DNA from 3 places in the Streptomyces paludis genome. Region 3 is predicted to be linked to each of the others. Evidence: predicted binding sites of a transcription regulator. Region 3 holds the regulator's gene; each other region holds the start of a gene.
What was found. The regulator HrcA, encoded in region 3, represses chaperone genes, less so after heat shock. The targets are predictions, from matches to a motif close to TTNGCACTCNGNNNNNCNGAGTGCNAA.

Region 1 (4,805 bases), 2.8 Mb from region 3:
GGACTGGCTTTGGTGGGTTTTTGTCTTCTTCATCGTCGGGGGCTTCGGCTGGATAGCCGATACGGGCCGGACCGCGCTCCGGACCCGCCACGAGCGGAGAATCGAACGCTTTGAGCTGGCGGAGCGGGAGCGCGAGCGAGAACGGCTGGCCCTTGAAGAGGCCAACAAGCAGCCGGAACCGGTCTGCGGCTGCTCGCACCACCTCGCCAAGCACGACCGCAAGGGCAAGTGCCATGAGGACATGGAGACGGCGGTCGAGTGGGACGAGGAGAAGAAGCCGCTGCGGTACGAGCGCAGGCAGTGCAACTGCCAGCAGTACGTGGGCCCGCAGCCGCTCTCCACGATCTACGCCGATGAACTGACCGACCTCGCCTGAGCCGTTCCGGCGGTTCTGTCGGGCCGGCTCACCGGATGGCCGAGCAGCATCGTCGGCGCGCCCGCGACCCGGGTGAGGAAGACCGTCGCCGCGTGCGGCCCCTTGAGTTTCATCCGGCGGCGCAGCTCCTCCGGCTCCACCGCGGAGCCGCGCTTCTTCACGGTCAGGACACCGACCTCGCGTTCACGCAGCAGCGCCTTCAAGCGCTTGAGGCTGAACGGCAGTTCGTCGGTGATCTCGTAGGCCGTCGCGTACGGAGTCTCGCGGGCCTCGTCGGCCGTGATGTACGCGATCGTCGCGTCGAGCAGTCCGCCGGCCAGTTCCTCTGCCACCTCGGCGACCAGATGCGCGCGGATGACGGCCCCGTCGGGCTCGTACAGATAGCGCCCGGCCGGCCGGACCGGCGGGTCGGGCAGACCGCGCCCGGTGAGGGTGACGGGCGCGGGGGTGAGCAGTGTCGCGCGGCGGGTGCCGGGGACGACGGCGGGGTGGTGCCAGAGCACGGCTTCCTTCACGTCGCCGCCGTCCGAGATCCACTCGGCCTCGAAGTCGTCGGGGACCAGCTCGTGCGGGATCCCCGGCGCGATCTTGACGGCGCCCGTACCGACGCGCCGTACCGCCTCGATCGCCCACGACAGCGGTGGTGAGTACGCCTCCGGGTTGAAGATCCTGCCCCGGCCGCCGCGCCGCGCGGGGTCGATGAAGAGGACCTCCGCGCCGGCCGTGTCGTACTTCCGCACATCGGCGCGCGTCACGGTCGCGGGCGGGCCGCCGGGCGCCAGGGTGCGCACATTGGTACGGGCGATCTCGCAGGTCAGCGGGTCGATGTCGACGGCGGTGACGGCGAATCCCGCGCGGGCCAGCTCAATGGCGTCGCCGCCGATCCCGCAGCACAGATCGGTGACGCGGACGGCCCGGCCGGGCGTCGCGCGGGTGAGCGCCACGAGGCGGGCGGCGCGGTGGGCGGCGACGCTGCTCCGGGTGGCCTGCTCGACGCCGTGGGGCGTGAAGTACATGCGGTACGCGTCGTCCGCGCCGAACTTCGCCACCGCGCGCTGCCGCAGCCGGGCCTGGGCCAGCGCGGCCGAGACGAGTTCGGCCGGGTGGTCGCGGCGCAGCCGGGTCGCCAGGGCGAGTTCCCCGGCCGGGTCGTGGTCCCGCAGCTCGGCGAGGAGGGCCTGCCCCTCGGCGGAGAGCAGCGGCGCGAGCAGCGGGCGCGCGGCCTCGGAGGGCGGCTCGGCGGGGCTGGGCGGGGAGGAGGGGGCGCGGTCGGTCACCCGGTCCATTGTGGGCCAGCCGGGGGACCGTGCGCGCCCGGCGGCGGTTCGCCCGCGCGCGGGCGCCGCGCGCTGACAGGATGCGGCGCCATGCAACTAGTACGACAAAACGAAGAAATGACCACAAAGGGTACGGGTGAGGCCAAGGCTCGGACCCGTCGAGCCACGCGTGGACCCCTCCGTGGAGCCATCCGTGGCGCGTCCCGCCGCCGTACCGGCAACCGGGTGCGCATCGCGCTGGCGGTGCTCACGGCCGCCGCCATCGGCTCCGGCTGCGCCACCGGCTCCGGCGAACCCGCCGGGCCGCCCGCCCCGCCGCCCGCCAGGCCCGTACCGGGAGCGCTGCACGGCGGCCCGCCGGCCGAGGGCGCCGGTGGTCCCGCCAACGCGCCCGCCGCGCCCGCGAACGCCGAGGCCGTACGGAAGGCGCAGGCCGCGCGGGCCGTCGCGGCGAAGAAGTGGGGGCTGGACAAGACCCCCCTGGCCGCGCCCGCGCCGCCCGCGGTCAAGCCGGAGATCACCAACCGCAAGGGCTTCGAGATCGCGAACGAGGAGGAGGGCGAGAACCTCCCGCCGGTCTTCACCACCGTCCCGGTCAAGGACCGCGTCGTCTTCCTGACGATTGACGACGGCATCGACAAGGACCCCGAGCTGCTGCGGATGATGACCGAGCTGAAGATCCCGTACACGGCCTTCCTCAGCGACTACGTCATCAACGACAACTACGGCTACTTCAAGCAGATGCAGGACCGGGGCGTCGCCCTCCAGAACCACACGCTCAACCACCCGTATCTGCCCGGCCTGTCGTACGAGGAGCAGCGGCGCGAGATCTGCGACCAGCAGGACAAGATCGAGAAGCGGTACGGGAAGCGCCCCACGCTCTTCCGGCCGCCCTTCGGCAACTACAACGGCGACACGCTGCGCGCCGCCAAGACCTGCGGGGTGAAGGCCGTACCGCTGTGGACGGCCGAGGCGTACCCCGACCGGATGGAGTGGCGCGAGTGGGACGAGGACCTGCACCCCGGTGACATCGTCCTCACCCACTTCCGGGGGCCCGCCGACTGGAAGGCGACCATGCCCGACCTGGTCAGGGCCGCGATGAAGCGCATCACGGACAAGGGATACGCGGTGGCCCGGCTGGAGGACTACGTCTGATCCGCCCGGATCGGCCCCGCTCCCCGTACCGCTCCTCGTACTGCTCCCCGTACCGCTCCGCGCACCCGGAACCTCTGGCTCCGGGTGCGCGTTCCCGTTACGGCGCGCATGCCTCGATTGGCACTCCGCTTGACCGAGTGCTAATCGCGGTCATAGTCTCTGTTCTGGCACTCCCCACTGGAGAGTGCCAAGCGCGATCGACAGATCCGGCACCCGCGACGACGGGTCTATCCGGTCGCCACCCAGACAGCTAGCACCGAGATCTCCGAAGGGGGAGGTCGGATCGTGACGACCGCCAGCACCAAGGTTGCCATCAAGCCGCTCGAGGACCGCATTGTGGTCCAGCCGCTCGACGCCGAGCAGACCACGGCCTCTGGCCTGGTCATCCCGGACACTGCCAAGGAGAAGCCCCAGGAGGGCGTCGTCCTGGCCGTGGGCCCGGGCCGTTTCGAGAACGGCGAGCGTCTCCCGCTCGACGTTTCCGTCGGCGATGTCGTTCTGTACAGCAAGTACGGCGGCACCGAAGTGAAGTACAGCGGCGAGGAGTACCTCGTCCTCTCGGCTCGCGACGTACTCGCGATCATCGAGAAGTAATTCACCGAAAGTTTTGCTTTTGAGCTGCGCCCTCGGCCACCCAGCGATCGCCGGGCGGACGGGGGCGCAGTTCATGCGAGAGGACGAGAGAAGCAGCCATGGCGAAGATCCTGAAGTTCGACGAGGACGCCCGTCGCGCCCTTGAGCGCGGCGTCAACAAGCTTGCCGACACGGTGAAGGTGACGATCGGCCCCAAGGGCCGCAACGTCGTCATCGACAAGAAGTTCGGCGCCCCCACCATCACCAACGACGGTGTCACCATCGCCCGCGAGGTCGAGCTGGACGACCCGTACGAGAACCTGGGCGCCCAGCTCGTGAAGGAGGTGGCGACCAAGACCAACGACATCGCGGGTGACGGCACCACCACCGCCACCGTGCTGGCCCAGGCGCTGGTCCGCGAGGGTCTGCGCAATGTCGCCGCGGGTGCTTCCCCGGCCTCTCTGAAGAAGGGCATCGACGCCGCGGTCAAGGCCGTGTCGGACGAACTGCTCGCCACCGCCCGCCCGATCGACGACAAGTCGGACATCGCCGCCGTCGCCGCGCTCTCCGCGCAGGACGACCAGGTCGGCGAGCTGATCGCCGAGGCGATGGACAAGGTCGGCAAGGACGGTGTCATCACCGTCGAGGAGTCCAACACCTTCGGTCTGGAGCTGGACTTCACCGAGGGCATGGCCTTCGACAAGGGCTACCTCTCGCCGTACATGGTGACCGACCAGGAGCGTATGGAGGCCGTCCTCGACGACCCGTACATCCTGATCCACCAGGGCAAGATCGGCTCGATCCAGGACCTGCTGCCGCTGCTGGAGAAGGTCATCCAGGGCGGTGGCTCCAAGCCGCTGCTGATCATCGCCGAGGATGTCGAGGGCGAGGCGCTCTCCACCCTCGTCGTCAACAAGATCCGCGGCACCTTCAACGCGGTCGCGGTCAAGGCCCCCGGCTTCGGCGACCGCCGCAAGGCCATGCTCGGTGACATCGCCACCCTCACGGGCGCGACCGTCATCGCCGAGGAGGTCGGCCTCAAGCTCGACCAGGCCGGTCTGGACGTCCTGGGCTCCGCCCGCCGCGTCACCGTCACCAAGGACGACACGACCATCGTCGACGGCTCCGGTGCCGCCGACGAGATCGCCGGCCGTGTCAACCAGATCAAGGCCGAGATCGAGACCACGGACTCCGACTGGGACCGCGAGAAGCTCCAGGAGCGCCTCGCGAAGCTGGCCGGCGGCGTGTGCGTGATCAAGGTCGGCGCCGCCACCGAGGTGGAGCTGAAGGAGAAGAAGCACCGTCTGGAGGACGCCATCTCCGCGACCCGCGCCGCGGTCGAGGAGGGCATCGTCTCCGGTGGTGGCTCCGCCCTGGTGCACGCCGCCAAGGTGCTGGAGGGCAACCTCGGCAAGGAGGGCGAC
Region 2 (4,805 bases), 2.3 Mb from region 3:
CCTCTTCGGAGATGACCGTACCGCCGGTGAGGATGGCGATGTCGTTCAGCATCGCCTTGCGGCGGTCGCCGAAGCCCGGGGCCTTGACGGCGACGGACTTGAAGGTGCCGCGGATCTTGTTGACGACCAGCGTCGACAGAGCCTCGCCCTCGACGTCCTCCGCGATGATCAGCAGGGGCTTGCCCGACTGCATGACCTTCTCCAGCAGCGGAAGGAGGTCCTTCACATTGCCGATCTTGGAGTTGACGATCAGGAGGTACGGGTCGTCGAGCGACGCCTCCATGCGCTCCATGTCGGTCGCGAAGTACGCCGAGATGTAGCCCTTGTCGAAGCGCATGCCCTCCGTCAGCTCAAGCTCCAGCCCGAAGGTCTGGGACTCCTCGACGGTGATGACGCCTTCCTTGCCGACCTTGTCCATGGCCTCGGCGATCAGCTCGCCGATCTGGGTGTCAGCGGCGGAGATGGAGGCCGTCGAAGCGATCTGCTCCTTGGTCTCCACGTCCTTGGCCTGCTCCAGCAGCGCACCGGAGACGGCCTCGACGGCCTTCTCGATGCCGCGCTTGAGGGCCATCGGGTTGGCGCCGGCGGCGACGTTGCGCAGGCCCTCGCGGACGAGCGCCTGGGCCAGGACGGTCGCGGTGGTCGTACCGTCACCGGCGACGTCGTCCGTCTTCTTGGCGACTTCCTTGACCAGCTCGGCGCCGATCTTCTCGTACGGGTCCTCGAGCTCGATCTCCTTGGCGATGGAGACACCATCGTTGGTGATCGTGGGGGCGCCCCACTTCTTCTCAAGGACAACGTTGCGGCCCTTGGGACCAAGGGTGACCTTGACGGCGTCGGCGAGCTGGTTCATCCCGCGCTCGAGACCGCGCCGTGCCTCCTCGTCGAACGCGATGATCTTGGCCATGTGAAGTGGTCCTCCCGGACGGATCGGGTCTCCCCCGCTCGAAACAGAGATTCCGAGCTGGAGGAAGGATTGCTCCGGACCGCGCTGGCGCCCGCGACGGACGGCCTGAGAGCCGGGTGGTTCCTTGCCCCACCGACCCTCCGAGCCTCACCGACCCGGTCCTTAAGTTGTCACTCTCATGTGCAGAGTGCTAACGCCAATAATTAGCACTCGGCACCCGAGAGTGCAAGCGTCTCCCGGAGGGCCGGGGCTCCTTCCCCCGGTGACGACGGACGCACGAGGGGCCCGCATCCATCACTGGATGCGGGCCCCTCGGCGTGAGTGACGTGCCGCGTGTCGTGAGTGCGTCGGTGGCCGATCGCGCCGGGATCAGACGGCGAGTTTGACCATGTCCGCCTGCGGACCCTTCTGGCCCTGCGAGATCTCGAACTCCACTCGCTGACCTTCTTCAAGGGTGCGGTAACCGTCCATCTGAATCGCGCTGTAGTGGACGAAAACATCCGCACCACCGTCTACCGCGATGAAGCCGTAGCCCTTCTCCGCGTTGAACCACTTGACGGTGCCCTGAGCCATGCCTAACTCCCCTATTACTGGCCCTTGCACGGGGCCACACTTCGCGTCGGAACGCGTCGACCGCGGCTGAATGTATCTGCCCAACTGCCCTCTGCAACAGGTCAATCGGACGAGAAATCTGGGCGTGGCCGAACTCGCATAGCGATGAATTCGCAGCGATCCAGGGCAAGTCGGGCCGGGCAAAGCGCACCTATCGCACAAAGGCCACCGGGAGATCGGCCTCATGTTGTCGCGTTCTCGCGCGCGCCGACGGCGGCGGACAGCGGGGCCTTCCCCCACTCTATCGCGCTCAACCATGCAGAATGACCCCCTCCGCTTCGCTTGCGGAGGAGGCCATTCCAGTAACAGCACTTACGTACGGAGGCGACGTACGTACGGGACGCGACGTACGTACGGACGCGGCGATCAGCCGCCGGCCACCGCCGGGATGATCGAGATGCCGGCGCCCTCGGGCGTCGCGGTCTCCAGGCCCTGCTCGAAGCGGACGTCGTCGTCGTTCACGTACACGTTCACGAAGCGGCGCAGCTTGCCCTGGTCGTCCAGGACGCGCGCGGCGATGCCGGGGTGGTTGGCCTCCAGGGACTGGATGACCTCGGAGAGGGTCGCGCCCTCCGCCGGGACCTCGGCCTCACCACCGGTGTACGTGCGGAGGATGGTGGGGATGCGGACCTTGACGCTCATGGTGGTGCCCTTTCTGCTTCTGCGGAGTACGGGGTCGAGCCGGCGCACGGCCGACTCCGGTCAGCCCGCCGCGGCCTCGGAGCCCGCCGCGGCCTCGGAGCCCGCCGCGGCCTCGGAGCCCGCCGCGGCCTCGGAGTCCGTCGCCAGCCCGGCCGCCCGGAACGCGTCGAGGCTCGGCCTGATCGTCGCCGTCGGCCCGGTCGTCGGCGCCACGGCGTCCAGCGTCTTGAGGCCGTCACCGGTGTTCAGGACCACGGTGGTGAGCGTCGGGTCGAGGAGTCCGGTCTCAATGAGCTTCTTCGTCACACCGACGGTCACCCCGCCCGCCGTCTCCGCGAAGATCCCCTCCGTACGGGCAAGCAGCTTGATCGCGTCAACGATCTGCTCGTCGTTGACGTCCTCGACGGCGCCGCCCGTGCGGCGCGTGATGTCCAGGACGTACGGGCCGTCCGCCGGGTTGCCGATCGCCAGCGACTTGGCGATCGTGTTGGGCTTCTGCGGCCGTACGACGTCATGACCCGCCTTGAAGGCGGTGGAGACCGGCGAGCAGCCCTCCGCCTGGGCGCCGAAGATCTTGTACGGCTTGTCCTCGACCAGGCCCAGCTTGATCAGCTCCTGAAGACCCTTGTCGATCTTCGTGAGCTGTGAGCCGGAGGCGATCGGGATGACGATCTGGTCGGGCAGCCGCCAGCCGAGCTGCTCGCAGATCTCGTACGCGAGCGTCTTGGAGCCCTCGCCGTAGTACGGGCGGAGGTTGACGTTGACGAAGCCCCAGCCCTCGCCGAGCGGGTCGCCGATCAGCTCGGAGCAGAAACGGTTCACGTCGTCGTAATTGCCCTCGATGCCGACCAGGTCACCCCCGTACACCGCGGCCATGACGACCTTGCCCTGCTCCAGGTCGTGCGGGATGAACACGCACGAGCGCAGCCCGGCGCGGGCGGCGGCGGCGCCGACGGCGCCCGCGAGGTTGCCCGTGGAGGAGCAGGAGAGCGTGGTGAAGCCGAAGGCGCGGGCGGCCTCGACGGCGATGGCGACGACACGGTCCTTGAAGGAGTGCGTCGGGTTGCCGGAGTCGTCCTTGATGTGGAGCGCGCCGGTGATGCCCAGTTCACGGGCGAGATTGTCGGCCTTGACGAGCTTGGTGAAACCGGGGTTGATATTCGGCTTCGTGGCCACATCGGCGGGGACCGGCAGCAGCGGCGCGTACCGCCAGATGTTGTCGGGGCCCTCGGCAATGCGCTTCTTCAGCTCTTCGGGGTTGCCGCTGGGCAGCTCGTACGCGACTTCGAGCGGCCCGAAACAGCTCGCGCAGGCGAAAATGGGGCCGAGGGCGAAACGTTCGCCGCATTCGCGGCAGGAGAGCGCGACGGCGGGACCGAAATCAACAGTCCCAGCGGACTCAGTGGTCTTGGTAGTCCCTGCGGTCTCAGCGGACTCGGTGGTCCCAGCGGACTCTGTGGTCGGAACGCTGTTCGGGACGGTCTGCACAGCCATGATGGCGAGGCCCTTTCTCCTCATCTTCCTCGCGACGTACTTCGCCGCAAGACGGAATTGGCACCTTCCCCACCGTGACCTCGCGGTCGGCGGGAGGGTTGCCGGGACTTCAACGGGCCGTTCCCTCAGTCCCTCTGGATGAGCGCTATGACGCCGGACCCGGGGTCCGGTGCGTTTGTTTCACCTGCTGGTGTTGTTCAAGACTGTAACCGAAGGAGTGGACGGCTGAGATAGTCGTCCGCACCGCGAGATGGATCACACACGGTCCCACTGGATCATCCTGATCAGTGGCTTACCCCCCGATTTTACGGATCAGCGCAGGGAGTACCGAACGTGCTGGAAGAGGTGGAGCGCTGGCTGGCCAGGCGCTCCTGGTCAGCCGCCGACCGTACGCTCGACCAGCTGCTGGCGGCGAAGGCCGCCCGGGGCAGCACGGTGAGCGTGGTGCTGCCGGCGCTGAACGAGGAGGGGACGGTCGGCGAGATCGTCTCCGAGATCCGGCGCGCGCTGATGACGCGGACGGCGCCGCTGGTCGATGAGCTGGTGGTGCTCGACTCCGGCTCCACGGACCGTACGGCCCAGGTGGCGGCGGCGGCCGGCGCGCGTGTCGTGCACCGGGACGCGATCCTGCCGCGGCTGCCGGCCGTACCGGGCAAGGGCGAGGTGCTGTGGCGGTCGCTGCTGGTGACGAGCGGCGATGTCGTGTGCTTCGTGGACGCCGACCTGAGGGAGTTCTCGGCGGACTTCGTGTCCGGGACGGTGGGCCCGCTGCTCACGGACCCGGAGGTGCACTTCGTGAAGGCGATGTACGACCGGCCGCTGCGGAACGTTACGGAAGGCAGCACGCCCGCTGCCGGTTCCTCCGCAGGCTCCTCCGCAGGTCAGGGCGGCCGGGTGACCGAGCTGGTGGCCCGCCCGCTGCTCAATCTGCACTGGCCCCGGCTGGCCGGTTTCGTCCAGCCGCTGGGCGGGGAGTACGCGGCACGCCGTGCCCTGCTGGAGCGGCTGCCGTTCCCGGTCGGGTACGGCGTGGAGCTGGGCCTCCTCGTCGACGCGCTCCACACGGTGGGGCTCGACGCGCTGGCCCAGGTCGACGTAGGGGTACGGCTGCACCGCCACCAGGACGACGCGGCCCTCGGCCGGATGGCGG
Region 3 (4,805 bases):
CGCGACGGCTGCGAGCTGTCCCTGCTGCACCCGGCGGGCGCCTCCGCCGCGGCCCGCGCGGTAAGGGACGGCCTCCTGGAGAGCGGTCCTTACACGGAGGGCCGCGCGGTGCTGACCCTGCGGGGACGGCTGCTGGCGGACGCGGTCGTCAGGGACCTGGTGGACTGATCACCCGCCGGGGTGAAGCCCGGCGGGATCGGGCGGGGCGCTGTGCCAGGTCAGGCGTCACTGCCGGCCGTGACGAAGTCGATCAGCTCCTCCACCCGCCCCAGCAGCGCCGGCTCCAGGTCCCGGTACGTGCGCACCTTCGACAGGATGTGCTGCCAGGCCGCCCCCGTGTTCTCCGGCCAGCCCAGGGCGCGGCAGACGCCCGTCTTCCAGTCCTCGCCCCTAGGGACCCGCGGCCACTCCGGGATGCCCACCGAGGACGGTTTCACCGCTTCCCAGACGTCGATGTACGGGTGGCCCACCACCAGGACGTCCGCGCCCGTCACCGCCGCCGCGATACGGGACTCCTTCGAGCCCGGGACCAGGTGGTCGACCAGGACGCCCAGCCGGGCGTCCGGGGCCGGGGCGAAGTCGGTGACGACGGCGGGGAGGTCGTCGATGCCGCCCAGGTACTCCACGACCACGCCCTCGATACGCAGATCGTCGCCCCAGACCTTCTCGACCAGCTCGGCGTCGTGCCGGCCCTCCACATAGATCCGGCCCGCCCGCGCGACCCGGGCCCGGGCGCCGGGCACCGCGACCGATCCCGACGCCGTACGGGCCGGCCGGGCAGGGGCGGCCGTGCCCTGACCCGTCGGGCGGACCAGGGTCACCACCCGGCCCTCCAGCAGGAAGCCGCCCGGGACCAGCGGGAAAACCCGGTGTTTGAGGAAACGGTCCTCAAGAGTCACCGTCGGGCCCTCCGCCGTTTTCTCGCAGCGGATCACCGCGCCGCAGAAGCCCGTCACCACCTCCTCGACCACCAGATCGGGCTCGGCGGGGACCTCCGGCGCGGGCGTGGCCCGCTTCTTCCACGGCGGGGTCAGGTCGGGGCTGTAGCTGCGCATCCGAAGACGATAGGCCGCACCGCGCGCGGCGGCTACGACACGCCGAACCGCGCGGCCAGCGCGTCGCGTTGCGCCCGTACGAACACCGCGTCCACCACCTCCCCGTGCCCCGGCACGTACAGCGCGTCCGAGCCGCCCAGTGCCAGCAGCCGGTCCAGGGCGGCCGGCCAGCCCGCCGGGTCCGCGTCCGGGCCCGCCTGCGGCTCCCCGGACTCCTCGACGAGATCGCCGCAGAAGACGACCCCCGGGTAGCCCGGCGCCAGCATCGCCAGATCGTGCCCGGTGTGCCCGGGCCCCGCGTTCGCCAGCAGCACCCGCCGGCCGCCCAGGTCCAGCGTCAGCTCCCCGGCCACCACGCGCGCGGGGGGCTCCAGCAGCTGCACCGCCGCCGCCGACTCCGCGGGCTCCGCGCCCTCCCGTACGGCGTCCTCGTACAGCTCGTCGGCGCCGCCGGCCAGCAGCTCCGGCATGCCCGAAGGGCCGTACACCGCTGCCCCGGCGAACGCCGCCGTACCCAGCACATGATCGAAATGGAGATGGCTGAGTGCGACATGTGTCACGCGCCGCCCGCCGAGCAGCGACCGTACCTGCGCGTGCAGTTCGGCGCCCTCCCGGACCGACGACCCCGTGTCGAACAGCAGCACCCCGTCCTCCCCGGCCACCACACCGACCGTCGCGTCCCAGCGCGGCAGCCGCCGCCGCCCGACCCCCGGAGCCAGCTCTTCCCACCCGTGCTCTTCCCAATGGACGTCCATACCGGGACGCTACGGGAGTCACCCGGCGCCGGTCCGGGTAATGGGCGAGGTAGCGTGGTCGGTCGCCCTTGCTAGGGGTCCGGTTCACGGCCGTACACTGGCACGGGGAGTACTGGCACTCCACATGAGCGAGTGCCAAGCAGATCCGACGGACGACAGCTGGAGGTGTGCCGCATGCTCAGCGAACGCAGGCTTGAGGTGCTGCGCGCGATCGTCCAGGACTACGTCGGCACGGAGGAGCCCGTCGGCTCCAAGGCCCTCACCGAGCGGCACAAGCTGGGGGTCTCCCCGGCCACCGTCCGCAACGACATGGCGGTGCTGGAGGACGAGGGCTTCATCGCCCAGCCGCACACCAGCGCCGGACGCATCCCGACCGACAAGGGCTACCGGCTCTTCGTCGACCGGCTGGCCGGCGTCAAGCCCCTGTCGCTGCCCGAGCGCCGGGCCATCCAGAATCTTCTGGACGGCGCGGTCGACCTCGACGACGTCGTGGGCCGTACGGTACGGCTGCTGGCGCAGCTGACCCGGCAGGTCGCCGTCGTCCAGTACCCCTCGCTGACCCGGTCGACGGTGCGGCACGTGGAGCTGCTGGCTCTCGCGCCCGCCCGGCTGATGCTCGTCCTGATCACGGACACCGGCCGGGTCGAACAGCGTATGGTCGACTGCCCGGCGCCCTTCGGCGAGACCTCGCTCGCGGATCTGCGGGCCCGGCTCAACAGCCGGATCGTCGGACGCCGCTTCGCGGACGTCCCGCAGCTGGTGCAGGACCTGCCCGACTCGTTCGAGCAGGAGGACCGCGGGACCGTCTCCACGGTGCTGTCGATCCTGCTCGAAACCCTGGTCGAGGAGACCGAGGAGCGGCTGATGATCGGCGGCACCGCCAACATCACCCGCTTCGGACACGATTTCCCTCTGACCATCCGGCCGGTGCTGGAGGCACTGGAGGAGCATGTGGTGCTCCTCAAGCTGCTCGGTGAGGCCGCCGACCCGGGCATGACCGTACGTATCGGGCACGAGAACGCCCATGAGGGCCTCAACTCCACGTCCGTCGTCGCGGTCGGCTACGGTTCGGGCGACGAGGCAGTCGCAAAACTCGGCGTGGTCGGACCGACCCGCATGGACTACCCCGGAACGATGGGAGCGGTACGCGCAGTGGCACGTTACGTCGGACAGATCCTGGCGGAGTCGTAAGTGGCCACGGACTACTACGCCGTACTCGGCGTGCGCCGCGACGCTTCTCAGGACGAGATCAAGAAGGCATTCCGGCGGCTCGCCCGCGAGCTGCACCCGGATGTCAACCCCGATCCCAAGACGCAGGAACGCTTCAAGGAGATCAACGCCGCGTACGAGGTGTTGTCGGACCCGCAGAAGAAGCAGGTCTACGACCTCGGCGGCGACCCCCTCTCGGCGAGCGGCGGAGGCGGTGGCGCGGGCGGGTTCGGCGCGGGCGGCTTCGGCAACTTCTCCGACATCATGGACGCGTTCTTCGGTACGGCGTCGCAGCGCGGCCCGCGGTCGCGCACGCGGCGCGGCCAGGACGCCATGATCCGGCTGGAGATCGACCTCAACGAGGCGGCCTTCGGCACGACCAAGGACATCCAGGTCGACACGGCCGTCGTCTGCACGACGTGCTCCGGCGAGGGCGCCGCGCCCGGCACCTCCGCCCAGACCTGCGACATGTGCCGCGGCCGGGGCGAGGTCTCGCAGGTCACCCGGTCGTTCCTCGGCCAGGTCATGACCTCGCGGCCGTGCCCGCAGTGCCAGGGCTTCGGTACGGTCGTACCGACCCCGTGCCCCGAGTGCGCCGGCGACGGCCGTATCCGCTCGCGCCGTACGCTCACGGTCAAGATCCCGGCCGGTGTCGACAACGGCACCCGGATCCAGCTCGCGGGCGAGGGCGAGGTCGGCCCCGGCGGCGGCCCCGCCGGTGATCTCTACGTGGAGATCCACGAGTTGGCCCACCCGATGTTCCAGCGGCGCGGCGACGATCTGCACTGCACGGTCACGGTCCCCATGACGGCGGCGGCGCTGGGCACGAAGTGCCCGCTGGAGACGCTGGACGGCATGGAGGACATCGACGTCCGGCCGGGCACCCAGTCCGGCCAGTCGATCCCGCTGCACGGGCGCGGCATCACGCATCTGCGGGGCGGCGGCCGGGGCGACCTGATCGTGCACGTCGAGGTGATGACCCCGTCGAAGCTGGACCCGGAGCAGGAACGGCTGCTGCGGGAACTGGCGAAGCTGCGCGGCGAGGAACGGCCCACGGGCCAGTTCCAGCCTGGGCAGCAGGGGCTGTTCTCGCGTCTCAAGGATGCGTTCAACGGGCGTTAGGCGGGTCTTGCCGGCCGGGAACGCGCAGACAGCAGTTCGTGGGATGCGGGCCCGGGGGATTTTCCCCCGGGCCCGCCCTCTTTTGCTGTCATATTTTCCTGTCACACGCCTGATGCGACGCCGATTCGAACCTGTCACACGGGACATGGCACGATGCGTTCATGTCCTCCGTACTGACCGATCTCTGCCGGTATCCGATCGTGCAGGCGCCCATGGCGGGCGGCGCGTCCTGCCCGCAGCTCGCCGCGGCCGTCTCCGAGGCCGGCGGTCTCGGGTTTCTCGCCGCCGGGTACAAGACGGCGGACGGTATGTACGAGGAGATCAAGCAGCTCCGCGGCCTCACCGCCCAGCCCTTCGGCGTGAACCTCTTCATGCCGCAGGCGCACTACGCCGACCCCGCCGCCGTCGAGGTCTACCGCAACCAGCTCGCCGGCGAGGCCACCTGGTACGAGACACCGCTCGGCGACCCCGAGTCGGGGCGGGACGACGCGTACGAGGCCAAGCTGGCGATCCTGTTCGACGACCCCGTACCGCTTGTCTCGTTCACCTTCGGGTGTCCGACCCGGGACACCCTCGACGCCTTCGCCAAGGCGGGTACGTACACCGTCGTCACGGTGACCACCCCCGAGGAGGCCCAGGCCGCCCAGTGGTCCGGCGCCGACGC

Region 1: groES (co-chaperone GroES) is a predicted target of HrcA. The motif match lies at 2,926-2,952, and genes of this name have one in related genera.
Region 2: groL (chaperonin GroEL) is a predicted target of HrcA. The motif match lies at 1,075-1,101, and genes of this name have one in related genera.

Annotation. Positions count from the first base shown of each region.
Region 1 is NZ_CP031194.1:4,793,342-4,798,146, forward strand. Features, by position in the region: gene DVK44_RS21280 (hypothetical protein) at 1-376, shown strand, start outside; gene DVK44_RS21285 (class I SAM-dependent methyltransferase) at 346-1,662, opposite strand; gene DVK44_RS21290 (polysaccharide deacetylase family protein) at 1,744-2,808, shown strand; gene groES (co-chaperone GroES) at 3,094-3,402, shown strand; gene groL (chaperonin GroEL) at 3,501-4,805, shown strand, end outside.
Region 2 is NZ_CP031194.1:4,326,075-4,330,879, reverse strand. Features, by position in the region: gene groL (chaperonin GroEL) at 1-907, opposite strand, end outside; gene DVK44_RS19245 (cold-shock protein) at 1,277-1,480, opposite strand; gene DVK44_RS19240 (ubiquitin-like small modifier protein 1) at 1,886-2,161, opposite strand; partial or broken gene thrC (threonine synthase) at 2,303-3,655, opposite strand; SAM riboswitch class I at 3,673-3,800, opposite strand; gene DVK44_RS19225 (glucosyl-3-phosphoglycerate synthase) at 3,989-4,805, shown strand, end outside.
Region 3 is NZ_CP031194.1:2,038,404-2,043,208, reverse strand. Features, by position in the region: gene hemW (radical SAM family heme chaperone HemW) at 1-168, shown strand, start outside; gene DVK44_RS08835 (DUF3097 domain-containing protein) at 219-1,055, opposite strand; gene DVK44_RS08830 (MBL fold metallo-hydrolase) at 1,088-1,810, opposite strand; gene hrcA (heat-inducible transcriptional repressor HrcA) at 1,985-3,001, shown strand; gene dnaJ (molecular chaperone DnaJ) at 3,002-4,141, shown strand; gene DVK44_RS08815 (nitronate monooxygenase) at 4,303-4,805, shown strand, end outside.